One region of the Aeromonas bestiarum genome, then DNA from elsewhere that is predicted to be linked to it. Evidence: predicted binding sites of a transcription regulator. Region 1 holds the regulator's gene; the other holds the start of a gene.
What was found. The regulator LexA, encoded in region 1, represses DNA repair genes until DNA is damaged. The targets are predictions, from matches to a motif close to ANCTGTNTNNNNANACAGNT.
Positions count from the first base shown of each region.

Region 2: a site for LexA is predicted at 3,205-3,224, ahead of recN (DNA repair protein RecN). Genes of this name have one in related genera too.

Region 1 is NZ_CP064746.1:121,462-127,538, reverse strand. Features, by position in the region: gene trmL (tRNA (uridine(34)/cytosine(34)/5-carboxymethylaminomethyluridine(34)-2'-O)-methyltransferase TrmL) at 79-543, shown strand; gene IU367_RS00580 (MATE family efflux transporter) at 616-2,001, opposite strand; gene IU367_RS00575 (SCO family protein) at 2,024-2,650, opposite strand; gene IU367_RS00570 (hypothetical protein) at 2,872-3,159, opposite strand; gene lexA (transcriptional repressor LexA) at 3,624-4,247, opposite strand; gene plsB (glycerol-3-phosphate 1-O-acyltransferase PlsB) at 4,452-6,077, shown strand, end outside.
Region 2 is NZ_CP064746.1:1,369,083-1,375,159, forward strand. Features, by position in the region: gene IU367_RS06610 (DHHA2 domain-containing protein) at 160-1,053, opposite strand; gene recN (DNA repair protein RecN) at 1,493-3,157, opposite strand; gene nadK (NAD(+) kinase) at 3,270-4,154, opposite strand; gene grpE (nucleotide exchange factor GrpE) at 4,422-4,997, shown strand; gene dnaK (molecular chaperone DnaK) at 5,297-6,077, shown strand, end outside.

The DNA of each region.
Region 1 (6,077 bases):
GCCTCTTTTCATCCACCCGGGCGCTGGGTATGCTGGCGCCCCTTTCGCCCCAATCTCGGCCCCCATCAGGATCCCGCCATGCTCGACATAGTGCTCTACCAACCGGAAATCCCGCCCAATACCGGCAACATCATCCGTCTCTGCGCCAACACCGGCTACCGGCTGCACCTGATAGAGCCGCTGGGTTTCGAGTGGGATGACAAGCGAGTAAAGCGGGCCGGGCTCGATTATCACGAGTTTGCCGAGGTGAAGCGCTGGCCTGACTATGACGCCTTTCTGGCCGAGGTGGCGCCCAGGCGGGTATTCGCCTGCACCACCAAGGGAAGAACCGCCCATTCGGCCGTGCAGTTTGCCGTAGGCGACGCCATGCTGTTCGGCCCCGAGAGCCGTGGCCTGCCTGCGGATCTCATCGAGAGTCTGCCGTTCGAGCAGCGGCTGCGCATCCCCATGCTGCCCCAGAGCCGCAGCATGAACCTCGCCAATGCGGTGGCGGTATTCGTGTATGAGAGCTGGCGCCAGCTGGGCTATGAGGGATCCCTCTAGGCTCTTGGCCGCCACCGGGTGATGCCGTCCCTGTGATGGGCCAGCCCTCACAACAGGATCATGCCAGCCAGGCTATGACGGCTCGCCCTCGGCCTGTTCCATGCCGTGGGGTGAGTGCAGCAGGCGACCATCGCGCTCCAGTTGCCAGCACAGCCACCCCAGCGTCAGACCCCGCCCCGCCATCAGCGCCCCCATGGCGGCCCACAAGGCGGCCACACCCCAGCCCTGACAGAGCCACCAGATGGGGAAGAAGCCGCACAGTACCGCCACCAGCATGCTGTTGCGCATCTCGCGGGCCCGGGTCGCGCCTATAAAGACCCCATCCAGCAGGAAACACCAGACCGCCAGCAAGGGCATGACGATCAGCCAGGGCAGCTGGCGATTCGCCTCGGCGATCACCGCCGGAATGTCGGTGATATGGGCGATGAGCCGACTGCCACCTGCCGCAAACAGCAGACTGAAACCCATTGCTATGAATAACGCCCACCCCAGGTTCAGCACTATGGCCTCGCGCAGCCCCTGCCGATCCCGCCGGCCTATGGCGCGGCCCACCATGGCCTCCACCGCGTAGGCAAAGCCATCCAGCCCGTAGGAGATGAGCATCAGGAAGTTGAGCAGCACCGCATTGGCGGCCACCGCCACGTCGCCCAGCCGCGCCCCCTGCAAGGTCATGAAGGCGAAACAGAGCTGCAGACAGAGGGAGCGGACGAAGATGTCCCGGTTCAGACTGAGCAGTCTCAGCAAGGCCGGCCACTGGCGCCAGCGCTGCCAGGCCCCCTGCCACACCGCGGGCGACAGGCGGCGCAGATGGCGGCTCACCAGCCAGAGTCCGACCCCCAGGGCACTGTAATCTGCCAGCAGCGAGGCGGCGGCCACTCCTTTCACCTGCCAGCCCAGCCCCAGCACGAACCAGGTATCCAGCGCCATGTTGACCAGGTTGGTGAAGATCAACAGCAGCATGGGGCTGCGGGCATCCTGCATGCCCAGCAGCCAGCCCATGATCACCAGATTGCAGAGTGCCGCCGGCGCGCTCCAGATCCGTACCGACACATATTCACCGGCATAGCCCTGCACCTCGGCAGAGCCGCCACCGAGTGCAATGAGCGAAGGCAGGAAGGGCAGCAACAGCAGTAGCAGGGCCAGCCCCAGTCCGACGGCGAGGCCGAGCGCCCGTGCCAGGGTGTCGAGCTGGCTGTGCGGGCTGCCGGCGCCATGGGCCTGGGCGGTCAACCCTGTGGTGGACATGCGCAGGAAACCCAGCAGCCAGAAGATGAGATTGATGAGGGTAGCCCCGACCGAGACGCCGCCGAGGAACCAGGCCTGGCCGAGATGACCGATCACCCAGGTATCCACCAGCCCCAGCAAGGGGGTGGTGATATTGGAGAGCACCATGGGCAAGGCCAGGGCAAATACGGCGCCATGGCGCCGGCCATCTTTCAACCAGGGCGGGATCAGCATGGCAACCGACGCTCGTCCGGCATCACTCGCCTTCCAGTCGCACGATTCTGGCGAAATCGGAGACCAGGGTCGCCATGACCACGTGGGGCACCTGCCCCTCGCTCATCTGGGGACGGAATACGGCCTCCAGCTTGCCTTCCGGGTTGATCAGCACTATGGAGGCGGAATGGTCTATCAGGTACTCCTTCTCCCCCTGATCGGCGATGGAGTAGATGAGGCCCAGATTGCGTACAAACGGGAACAGCTTGTCATGGGAGCCGGTTGCCGCCTTGAACTCGGGGTGAAAGAAGGCGGTATAGGTCTTGAGGCGGGCCACGTCATCCCGCTGCGGATCCGCCGAGATGAACACCACCTGGCTCTCGGGTGCGATCTTCTTCAGCGCCGGGTAGACGGAGCGCAGATCCGCCAGCGTGGTCGGGCAGATATCCGGGCAGAAGGTATAACCGACAAACAGGAAGGTCCAGTGCCCCACCAGACTGGCCGGGACGAAGGGCTGACCGTCCTCGTCGGTGAAGGCAAACGGGTTGATGTCCCGCCCCGCCGGGTAGTAGTCGGCCTGCTCGGGCAGGGAGGGCTGGTTCCAGTAGAATGCGGCCATCATGCCCCCGACCAGCAGCAGAAACAGCAAGGGGTAACGCGGTTTAACCATAACAACAGACCCTTTCACTTCGACATGCCCGCAGACCGGGCCCGAATGGATGACCCATTGTAACCCAGCCAATCCCGGACCGGACCATCCCATCTACCGGATGCCGATTCGGCATCCAACTTCGGTCAGGGGATGACGCTATGGGCAGGCCGCCGGGCGAACAAGGCCAGAAAACAGCAGCCCCACCGTCAGGGTGGGGCTGTCAGCAGCACGCGGGGCTATCAGGGTTGCAGCCTGCGCCGCTCATGGGGGCGACGGGTCAGGGCGCGGAGTGGTATGACGGGGGCCGTCCAGGGAGCCTCCGCCTGTCCCCTGTCGTGATGGCTGTGAAACAGACGAACCAGACGGACTATCTTGTCCTTGGGACAGCCCAGCCAGATGGTCCAGCAGGCGCCCTTGTGATGCACCCAGAGCGCATAGAAACGGGTCATCCGGTTGCCCTTGATGAAACGTGTGATGGAAGAAACGGGCGATGCCAGACCCGGATCCCATGGCGAGCTTGAAGCCATACCTGTCCTCCTTGACCAAGAGGTCACGCCGACCGGCATCGTCTGCTACCGCTAGGTGGCCAGATCCTGTGACTGCCGCATGTCGACTGCGCGAGTGTGCCCTCATTACCCGGACGGTCGTTGCCGTCGGCGCCATGCTGGCCACTCTCCCTTCTTATCCCGCGATATCGCCTCTCTCTGTGGTGAGCCGGCCAAATGCCATTGCTGTCCAGCTCACATGAGGCTGTTGTCATGCATCCCTGCTGCCCCTGGGTTCCTGCGACGTGGGTAAAGAGCGTCTTGTCGAGCATCGGGGGACAGTGCAACGAGTCCACTGCCTTACCAAATGATATATCTGAAATGAGTCACCTGCGGCCGTTCGCCACAGACAAAATGGCGGGTATCAGGATCTGATTGAAATCATGGGGAAAGGAACACAGAAACGACACGGCCTCCCGCAGGAGGCCGTGTCATGGCGAGGGTGATTACATCCAGTCGGCGTTGCGGATCACGCCGACGGCCAGCCCTTCTATGGTGAGCTGCTGGCTGGAGAGATCCACCGCTATGGGCTCCAGATCCTCGTTTTCCGGCAGCAGCCACACCTGGCTGCCCTTGCGCTGGAAGCGCTTGACGGTGACATCCTCATCGAGGCGCGCCACCACCACCTGGCCGTTGCGCACCTCCTGGGTCTTGTGGACCGCCAGCAGGTCGCCATCCAGGATGCCGATGTTCTTCATGCTCATACCCTGCACCCGCAGCAAAAAATCCGCCCGGGGGTGGAACAGGGCAGGATCCACCTGGTAGTGGCTCTCGATGTGCTCCTGCGCCAGGATAGGTTCACCGGCCGCGACCTTGCCGATCAGGGGCAGGCCTGTCTCTTCCAGCACCTCTTCCTCTTCGATCAGCAGACGGATGCCGCGGGAAGTCCCCGGCATGATCTCGATGACCCCTTTCTTGGCCAGGGCCTTCAGATGTTCCTCGGCCGCATTGGCCGACTTGAAACCAAGCTTCTGGGCAATCTCGGCGCGAGTCGGCGGCATGCCGGTCTCACTCATGTTCACCTTGATCAGCTCCAGCACTTCGGCCTGGCGGGGGGTAAGGGGTTTCATAACATTGGCACCTGTCTTTTTATACAGCACACTGGCAGTATATACAGTGCTGTGGCCAAGGCAAGGCGCAGCTAACATTTGTCATGGCCTGGCGCTCATTTACTCTTGTTTTGATCCTGCGCAGCCGACTCATCGTACCTCTCGGCGACAAGGCGCCGGTGATTTGCTATGCTCACGCCGCATTTTTTCGGAGAGCAGACGCACATGTCCCTTGGACAGAAGATTTCCAGAGCCATCTTGCAATGGCCGGTCAGTGGCTTGGTCAATCACAAGAGCCTGCCGGAAAATCCCATCACAGAGCTCAAGCTGGATCCGGCCAGACCCATAGTCTATGCCCTGAAAACCAGCTCGATCACCGACCTGATGACGCTGCAACAGTGCTGCGAGGATCTCGGCCTGCCCGGCCCCTTCACGCCGCTGGAGCTGAACGGCCAGTTGCTGCCGCGCTACGTCTGTCTGGACCGTCCGCCTCCCCTGTTTGGCAAGCGCAGCAAGCCGCTGCCCTTCCTGCAGGAGTTCCACCAGCTGCTGGATCTGCACAAACAGGATCCGGCGCTGGATATCCAGGTGGTGCCCGTCACCCTGTTCTGGGGCCGCGCCCCCGGCCGGGAAGGCGAGGAAGCCTCCGGCTGGAACATCATCAGCAGCCTGGCACCGAACCGCCTCAAGAAGGCGCTGATCGTGATCCTTAAGGGTCGCGAGAATCTGGTGCGCTTCTCCCCGCCGCTCTCCCTGCGTCACATGGCCGACAAGCACGGCACCGACGAGGCGATCGCCCACAAGCTGGCGCGGGTGGCACGCACCCACTTCAGTCGCCAGCAGCTGGCTGCCACCGGCCCCAAACTGCCGAACCGCAACCTGCTGTTCAGGCAGCTGCTGGATTCGAGCGTGATCCAGCAGGCGATCGAGAAAGAGGCGCAGCGCGACGGCATCAGCCTGGAAAAAGCGCAAAAGCGCGCCCACGGCTACATGGACGAGATTGCCTCCGACTTCTCCTACCGGCTGATCCGGCTCGGCGAGAGCTTCCTCGGCTGGCTGTGGAACAAGCTCTACCGTGGCCTCTCGGTCAACGGCGCCGAGAAGGTGCGTCAGCTGGCCCAGGAAGGGCACGAGATCGTCTATGTACCCTGCCATCGCAGCCACATGGACTACCTGCTGCTCTCCTACGTCATCTACCACCAGGGCATGGTGCCGCCCCATATAGCGGCGGGCATCAACCTCAACTTCTGGCCAGCGGGCCCGCTCTTTCGTCACGGCGGCGCCTTCTTCATCCGCCGCACCTTCAAGGGCAATCCGCTCTACAGCACCGTCTTTCGTGAATACCTGAACCTGCTGTTTGCCAAGGGCTACTCGGTGGAGTTCTTCACCGAAGGGGGCCGCTCCCGTACCGGCCGCCTGCTGCCACCCAAGACCGGCATGCTGGCCATGACACTGCAGGCTATGATGCGCGGGCTGGACAGACCGGTGACCCTGGTGCCCGTCTATCTGGGTTACGAGCACGTGATGGAGGTGAACACCTACCACAACGAGCTCAAGGGCAGCCGCAAGGAGAAGGAGAGCTTCCTGCAGGTGCTCGGCATACTGCGCAAGCTGCGCAACTATGGCCGGGGCTTCGTCAACTTCGGCGAGCCGCTGACCCTCAACAGCTACCTCAATGAACATGTGCCGGCCTGGAAGGCCGACATAGGCCAGGAGGAGCGCCCCGAGTGGATGGCGCCCACCGTCAACCAGCTGGCCGAGCTGCTGATGACCCGCATCAACGGGGCCGCCGCCGTCAACGGTCTGACCCTGAGCGCCCTGGCGCTGCTGGCCGCCGAGCGCCACGCCCTG
Region 2 (6,077 bases), 1.2 Mb from region 1:
GTTTGCGCTGTGGATGGGCGTCAAAAACCAGGATCCTGTGGTTTGATATCGATGAGAGTGCGGGCGGGAGCTGTTTGGGGCGTGGGGGAGGCGGTGGTAAGAGAGGGCAATGGAGAGTGGAGAGGGAGCCAGCCCTGGCCGGCTCCCTCTCCACTGAACTCAAACCGGGTCTGAGGAGAGGTACTGGGTCAGCCAGGGCAGCCCCTCTTTCTTGCGGCTGACGGCGCCGGCCAGATGAGTCGGCTGCTCGGGCAGTATGCCCTTGCTGGCGAAGTAGAGCAGGCTGCCGCCCTTGGCCAGATCGGTCAGCATCAGCACATAGGCATCCAGCTCATCTTGCTCCAGCCGGTTTTGCATGGCCTGCGCCAGCTCGGCCTGGCGGGTGTGGATCTGCGCCGGATCCATCACGCAGATCTGGCTGACATAGAGCTTGTAACCGGCGATCTGGTACGCCTTCTCGTCGGCGACGAGCAGCTCTGTCATAGGGGCGTCACCGAGCTGGGTACGCCGCTCCAGCAGGGTCTGTGCAAAGGGCTCCAGCGCCAGATCGGCCAGGGGCAGCAGCGCATTGACGGCGGCGCGGTCACGGGCCGTGGTGGTCGGCGAGGTGAGGCTGAAGGTGTCGCTGATGATGGCACCCAGCAGCAGGCGAGCCTGGGTGCGAGAGAGGGTGTCATAGCCCATCAGTTCCAGCAGGACGGTGGCGCTGCAACCCACGGCCCGGATCCAGGCATCGAGCGGGCCCCGGGTGATGAGTGTGCCTATCCTGTGGTGATCGATCAGCCCCTGCACGTCGGCCTCGGCCAGCCCCTCCGGCCCCTGCTCCAGCTCGCTGAAATCCACCAGAAACACAGATTTGTTGGCCACGCTGCCCTGCAGCAGGGGCGGGGCATCGACCCCGGCAGTTTCCAGAATGAAGCGGGTTTCGGCTATGGGTTCACCCAGGGCATAGGCCTGGGCCTGCCGGCCCTGTCGATTGAGCCAGTCGGCGGTGACCAGGGCGGTACAGATGCTGTCGCTATCGGGGTTCTTGTGGCCAAACACATGGAGCATAAAGACATTCCTGACGTTGGAGGCTCGCCTGGCCGAGATCGCGATGACGCAGATCGGGCAGGGGGCGCGAATAAGATGGCTAAACAGAGTGGAGGCTTGCCCCCAGTCTGGTTTCACTCTATGCAGCTGTGCTACTTCTGGCAACCAGGCTGATCCTATAGTCCCTTGCTGCCCCCTGCCGTGTGGGTGGAGCAGGCCATGGCGAGCACCTTGTTGCAGACCCAGACCCAGGAACTTGGCTGCGGCTCAGGTGTTGTCCTGTCTACCGCTGGTGCCAGTGCCGGATCAGAGCGGCTGCTCTGATATTGGTTGGCCAGCCAGAGGAGGGGATTGTGGGAGAGGAAAAGAGCATAAGGCAATGAGGGGAGAGTAACAAAAAAGGAGAGCCCAACCCCGCGGGTCTGGCTCTCCCTTTTACTGCCTGCCTGGAGATGCTTGTTCAGGAGGCCAGCAGCTCGCGGGCGTTGGCCAGGGTATTGTCGGTGATATGGTCGCCGCCCAGCAGACGAGCCAGCTCCTTGAGGCGGTCTCCCTGATCCAGCGCCTGCATCTGGGTCTCAGTTGTCTTGCCGTCCGTGTGCTTGCTCACCACCATGTGCTGGTGGCCCTTGCCTGCCACCTGTGGCAGGTGAGTCACCACCATGACCTGAGTGGATTCACCGAGCTGGCGCAGCAGACGACCCACCACGGCGGCGGTGGGGCCGCTGATCCCCACGTCCACCTCATCGAAAATAAGGGTTGGGGTCGAGACCTTGCGGGCGCTGATCACCACTATGGCGAGGCTGATCCGAGACAGTTCACCCCCCGAGGCCACCTTGCCGAGTGGCTGGATCGGTTGCCCCGGGTTGGTGGTGACCATAAATTCCACCCGATCGATGCCGAGTGGCGACAGGCTGCTCTGGGCATCCGGTCGCACCTCGATGGCGAAGCGGCCGTCCGGCATCGCCAGCTCGTGCATGCTGGCGGTCACCTTGGCGCCTAGCTCCTGGGCGTAACGCTGACGGCTCTGGCTCAGGGCCTCGGCGGCCTGCACGAAGGCGAGGCGGGCCTCGGCCAGTTCATCTTCCATGCCCTCGAGGCGCTCCTCGTCGGAGTTGAGGCGGGCGAGATCACTGGCCAGATCCTGATGATGCAGGGCCAGCTCGGCCGGTTTGACATGGTGCTTGCGGGCCAGATTGATGGCTTTGGAGAGGCGGGCTTCCAGCTCGTTGAAGCGCTCGGGATCCAGTTCAAGCCGATCCAGATAGCTGCGCAGCTCGCTGTGGCTCTCCTGCACGCCTATCATCGCCTCGTTCAGCATCTCCAGCACAGGGGTGAGCCGGCTGTCCATGCCCACCAGACCCTCGGCCTTGTCGACGGCGACCTGCAACAGGCCAGCGATGGTGGTCTCTTCGTTGTCATAGAGCAGATCGAGACAGGCGCCGCACTCCTGCATCAGCTCGGTGCCGTTGGCGAGCCGCTGATGCTCTTCTTCGATCGCCTCGAACTCCCCCGGTTGCAGCGCAAACTCGTCCAGCTCCTGCACCTGATATTCGATGAGTTGACGGCGGGCCTCCCGCTGTTGCTGCTCGGCCTTGAGGCGGTTGAGTTCGTTTTGCAGCTGACGCCACAGCTGATAATGCTGGCGCACTTCGTCCAGCAGCAGGTGATGGCCAGCATAGCCATCCAGCAAGCTGAGCTGGTAGTCGGGTTTGAGCAGGAGCTGGTGGGCGTGCTGGCCGTGGACGTTGACCAGCAGTTGACCCAGGTTCTTGAGCTGGGTCAGGGGGACGGGCACCCCGTTGATGTAGCTGCGGGAGCGCCCCTCGGCGGAGAGTACCCGCCGCACTATGCATTCGCCTTCGTTGTCCAGCTCGTTGGCGGCGAGCCAGGCGCGGGCGGCCGGGTTGCCGTCCAGCAGGAAACGGGCGCTGACCTCTGTCTTGTCGCTATCGGGGCGCACCATGCTGGCCTCGGCCCGCTCGCCGAGGCAGAGGCCGAGCGCGTCTATGGCGATGGATTTACCGGCACCCGTCTCACCCGTGATGCAGGTCATGCCGGGTTGCAGATCGAGTTCGAGAAACTTGACGATGGCGAAGTTGTTGACGGTCAGCTGGGTCAGCATGGTCTCATCCTGTATGGGCCAACATTACTGTGTATGCATCCAGTATATACTGGTTTTACATACAGTAAAGAGTCGGCCCGCAACAGGATGGACAAGAGCGTTGAAAAGCGCCTTAAAACAGCTTGCTGCCCCAGCCGAGCTTGTTGCGCAGCACATGGAAGTAGCTGTAATCGAGCGGATGCACCAGGTGCAGCTTGTGGCTGCTCTTCTTGATGAGGATCTCGTCACCCGGGTGCACCGCCAGGGTGACCTGACCGTCGCAGCTCACCTGCATGGCGTCATCCTGGTTGTCCGGCGAGACCAGCAGCCGCACCTCGCTGTCCGCATCCAGCACTATGGGGCGGCTGCTGAGGGTGTGCGGGAACATGGGCACCAGCGTGATGGCGTTGAGCTTGGGAGTGAGGATGGCGCCGCCCGCCGACAGCGAATAGGCGGTGGAGCCGGTCGGGGTGGCGACTATGATGCCGTCCGAGCGCTGGCTGTACATGAAGCTGCCATCGATATAGACCTCGAACTCGATCATGTGGGCTATCTTGCCCGGGTGCAGCACGGCTTCGTTCACCGCCAGGTTGCTCGATTTGCGTTCCCCGTGACGATAGACGGCTGCTTCCAGCAGGAAGCGGTGTTCACTCTTGTAGTGGCCTGAGAGCACCTGTTCCAGCGGCAGCAGGTAATCCTGCGGCGAGAGATCGGTCAAAAAGCCGAGATTGCCCCGGTTGACGCCGATCACCGCCACATCGAACCGTGACAGCACCCGGGCCGCCCCCAGCATGTTGCCGTCGCCGCCGACCACTATGGCCAGATCTGCCTGCTCACCGAGCTGGACCAGATCCATCACGTTCTCATCCATGATGCCGAGGGTGTGGGCCACCCGGCTCTCCACCAGCACCCGAAAACCTCGGGTAGTGAGATATTGATGCAGACCGGTCAGGGTCTGGTTGGCCCCTTCGTGGTGGGGTTTGCCAATCAGGGCAATGGTTTTGAACGGAGAATCCATATGCTGTCGGGTCTGGGATGAGTATTGGGGGGAGTATACCGCGCTTTGTGGGGGATTTGTCTGCTGCCGGCGTCTACTGGTGGGCATAGCGCCATGAAAAGTGGCAATTTGGCCGTTGGCTCGGCTCATTGGCGACGATAGCGCCCTTTTCCCCTTGAAAGCCGGGGCTGCGTCCCCATAATAGCGCCATTACAGGGTCTGTTACCGACTTGTCGCGCACCCGAACGTCAACAGACCCTCATAAGCAACCCTGAAATTGGAGATGTCATGAACCACGAAGAACAAAAGGTTGAAGCGATGGAGCAAGTGGAAGTCCAGCCAGTCGAGCCGACCGATGTAGACAGTGAAGTGACAGCCGAGCAGGCCCGCATTGCCGAGCTGGAGGCCCAACTGGATGCCGCCCGGCTGGCGTCCAATGAAGAGCGCGAGCGTGCCATTCGTGCCGTCGCCGAGATGGAAAACCTGCGTCGCCGCGCCGCCCAGGACGTGGAGAAGGCTCACAAGTTTGCGCTGGAGAAATTCGCCGCCGAACTGCTGCCGGTACTGGACAACCTGGAGCGCGCCATCGAGCTGGCCGACAAAGAGAACGATGCCCTCAAGCCCATGATCGAAGGGGTCGAGCTGACCCTCAAATCCATGCAGAGCTCGGTGGGCAAGTTTGGCCTGAATCCGCTGGATCCGCTCAATCAGCCGTTTGATCCCAACGCCCATCAGGCGATGAGCATGATCGAAAATGGCGAGCTGGCACCGAACACCGTCATCGCCGTGATGCAGAAGGGCTACGAGCTCAACGGTCGGGTGATCCGTCCGGCCATGGTGATGGTCTCCAAGGCGCCGGCCTGAGAGTCATCGCTGTGCTGAGCCCGCCGCTCGGCGGGCTTTTTATTGATAGCGGCGCCATTCTGCGTATTAAGTGGCGCCATTTGGCAAGCATTCAGCCGTAAACAGGGCAAGAATGCGCGGTTTTTTGAGGGCGGGGCTTGAAGCGACAACTTGAGACCCCATATAGGTTGCAAGGCCGCGGCGGCACAAAAAATTTGATGCCGGGAGCTTGAAAGCCACTCTGGCTGCCCCCACCTAGCCGTTAACGCATTAAGGCGAGTTCCTCGCCAGTTTATTCAAAGTATTTGGAGATTCGTCAAATGGGTAAAATCATCGGTATTGACCTGGGTACTACCAACTCCTGCGTCGCTATTCTGGATGGCGACACCGCTCGCGTGATCGAGAACGCAGAAGGCGATCGTACTACTCCGTCCATCATTGCCTATGCCGATGATGGCGAGATCCTGGTTGGTCAGCCGGCCAAGCGTCAGGCCATCACCAACCCGAAGAACACCCTGTTCGCCATCAAGCGTCTGATCGGTCGCCGTTTCGAAGATGAAGAAGTGCAGCGTGACCTGAAGATCATGCCGTACGCCATCGCCAAGGCTGACAACGGTGATGCCTGGGTTGAAGTGAAGGGCAAGAAAATGGCACCGCCGCAGATCTCTGCCGAAGTGCTCAAAAAAATGAAGAAGACCGCCGAGGATTACCTGGGCGAGCCGGTGACCGAAGCCGTCATCACAGTACCTGCCTACTTCAACGATGCCCAGCGTCAGGCTACCAAGGATGCCGGTCGCATCGCGGGTCTGGATGTAAAACGCATCATCAACGAACCGACAGCAGCTGCTTTCGCTTACGGCGTGAACAAGGTCAAGGGCGAGCGCAAGGTTGCCGTGTATGACTTGGGTGGCGGTACTTTCGATATCTCCATCATCGAGATCGACGAAGTCGAAGGGGAAACCACCTTCGAAGTACTGGCGACCAACGGTAACACCCACCTGGGTGGTGAAGACTTCGACAACCGCGTCATCAACTATCTGGTAGACGAGTTCAAGCGTGAGCAGGGCATCGACCTGCGCAACGACCAGCTGGCCCTGCAGC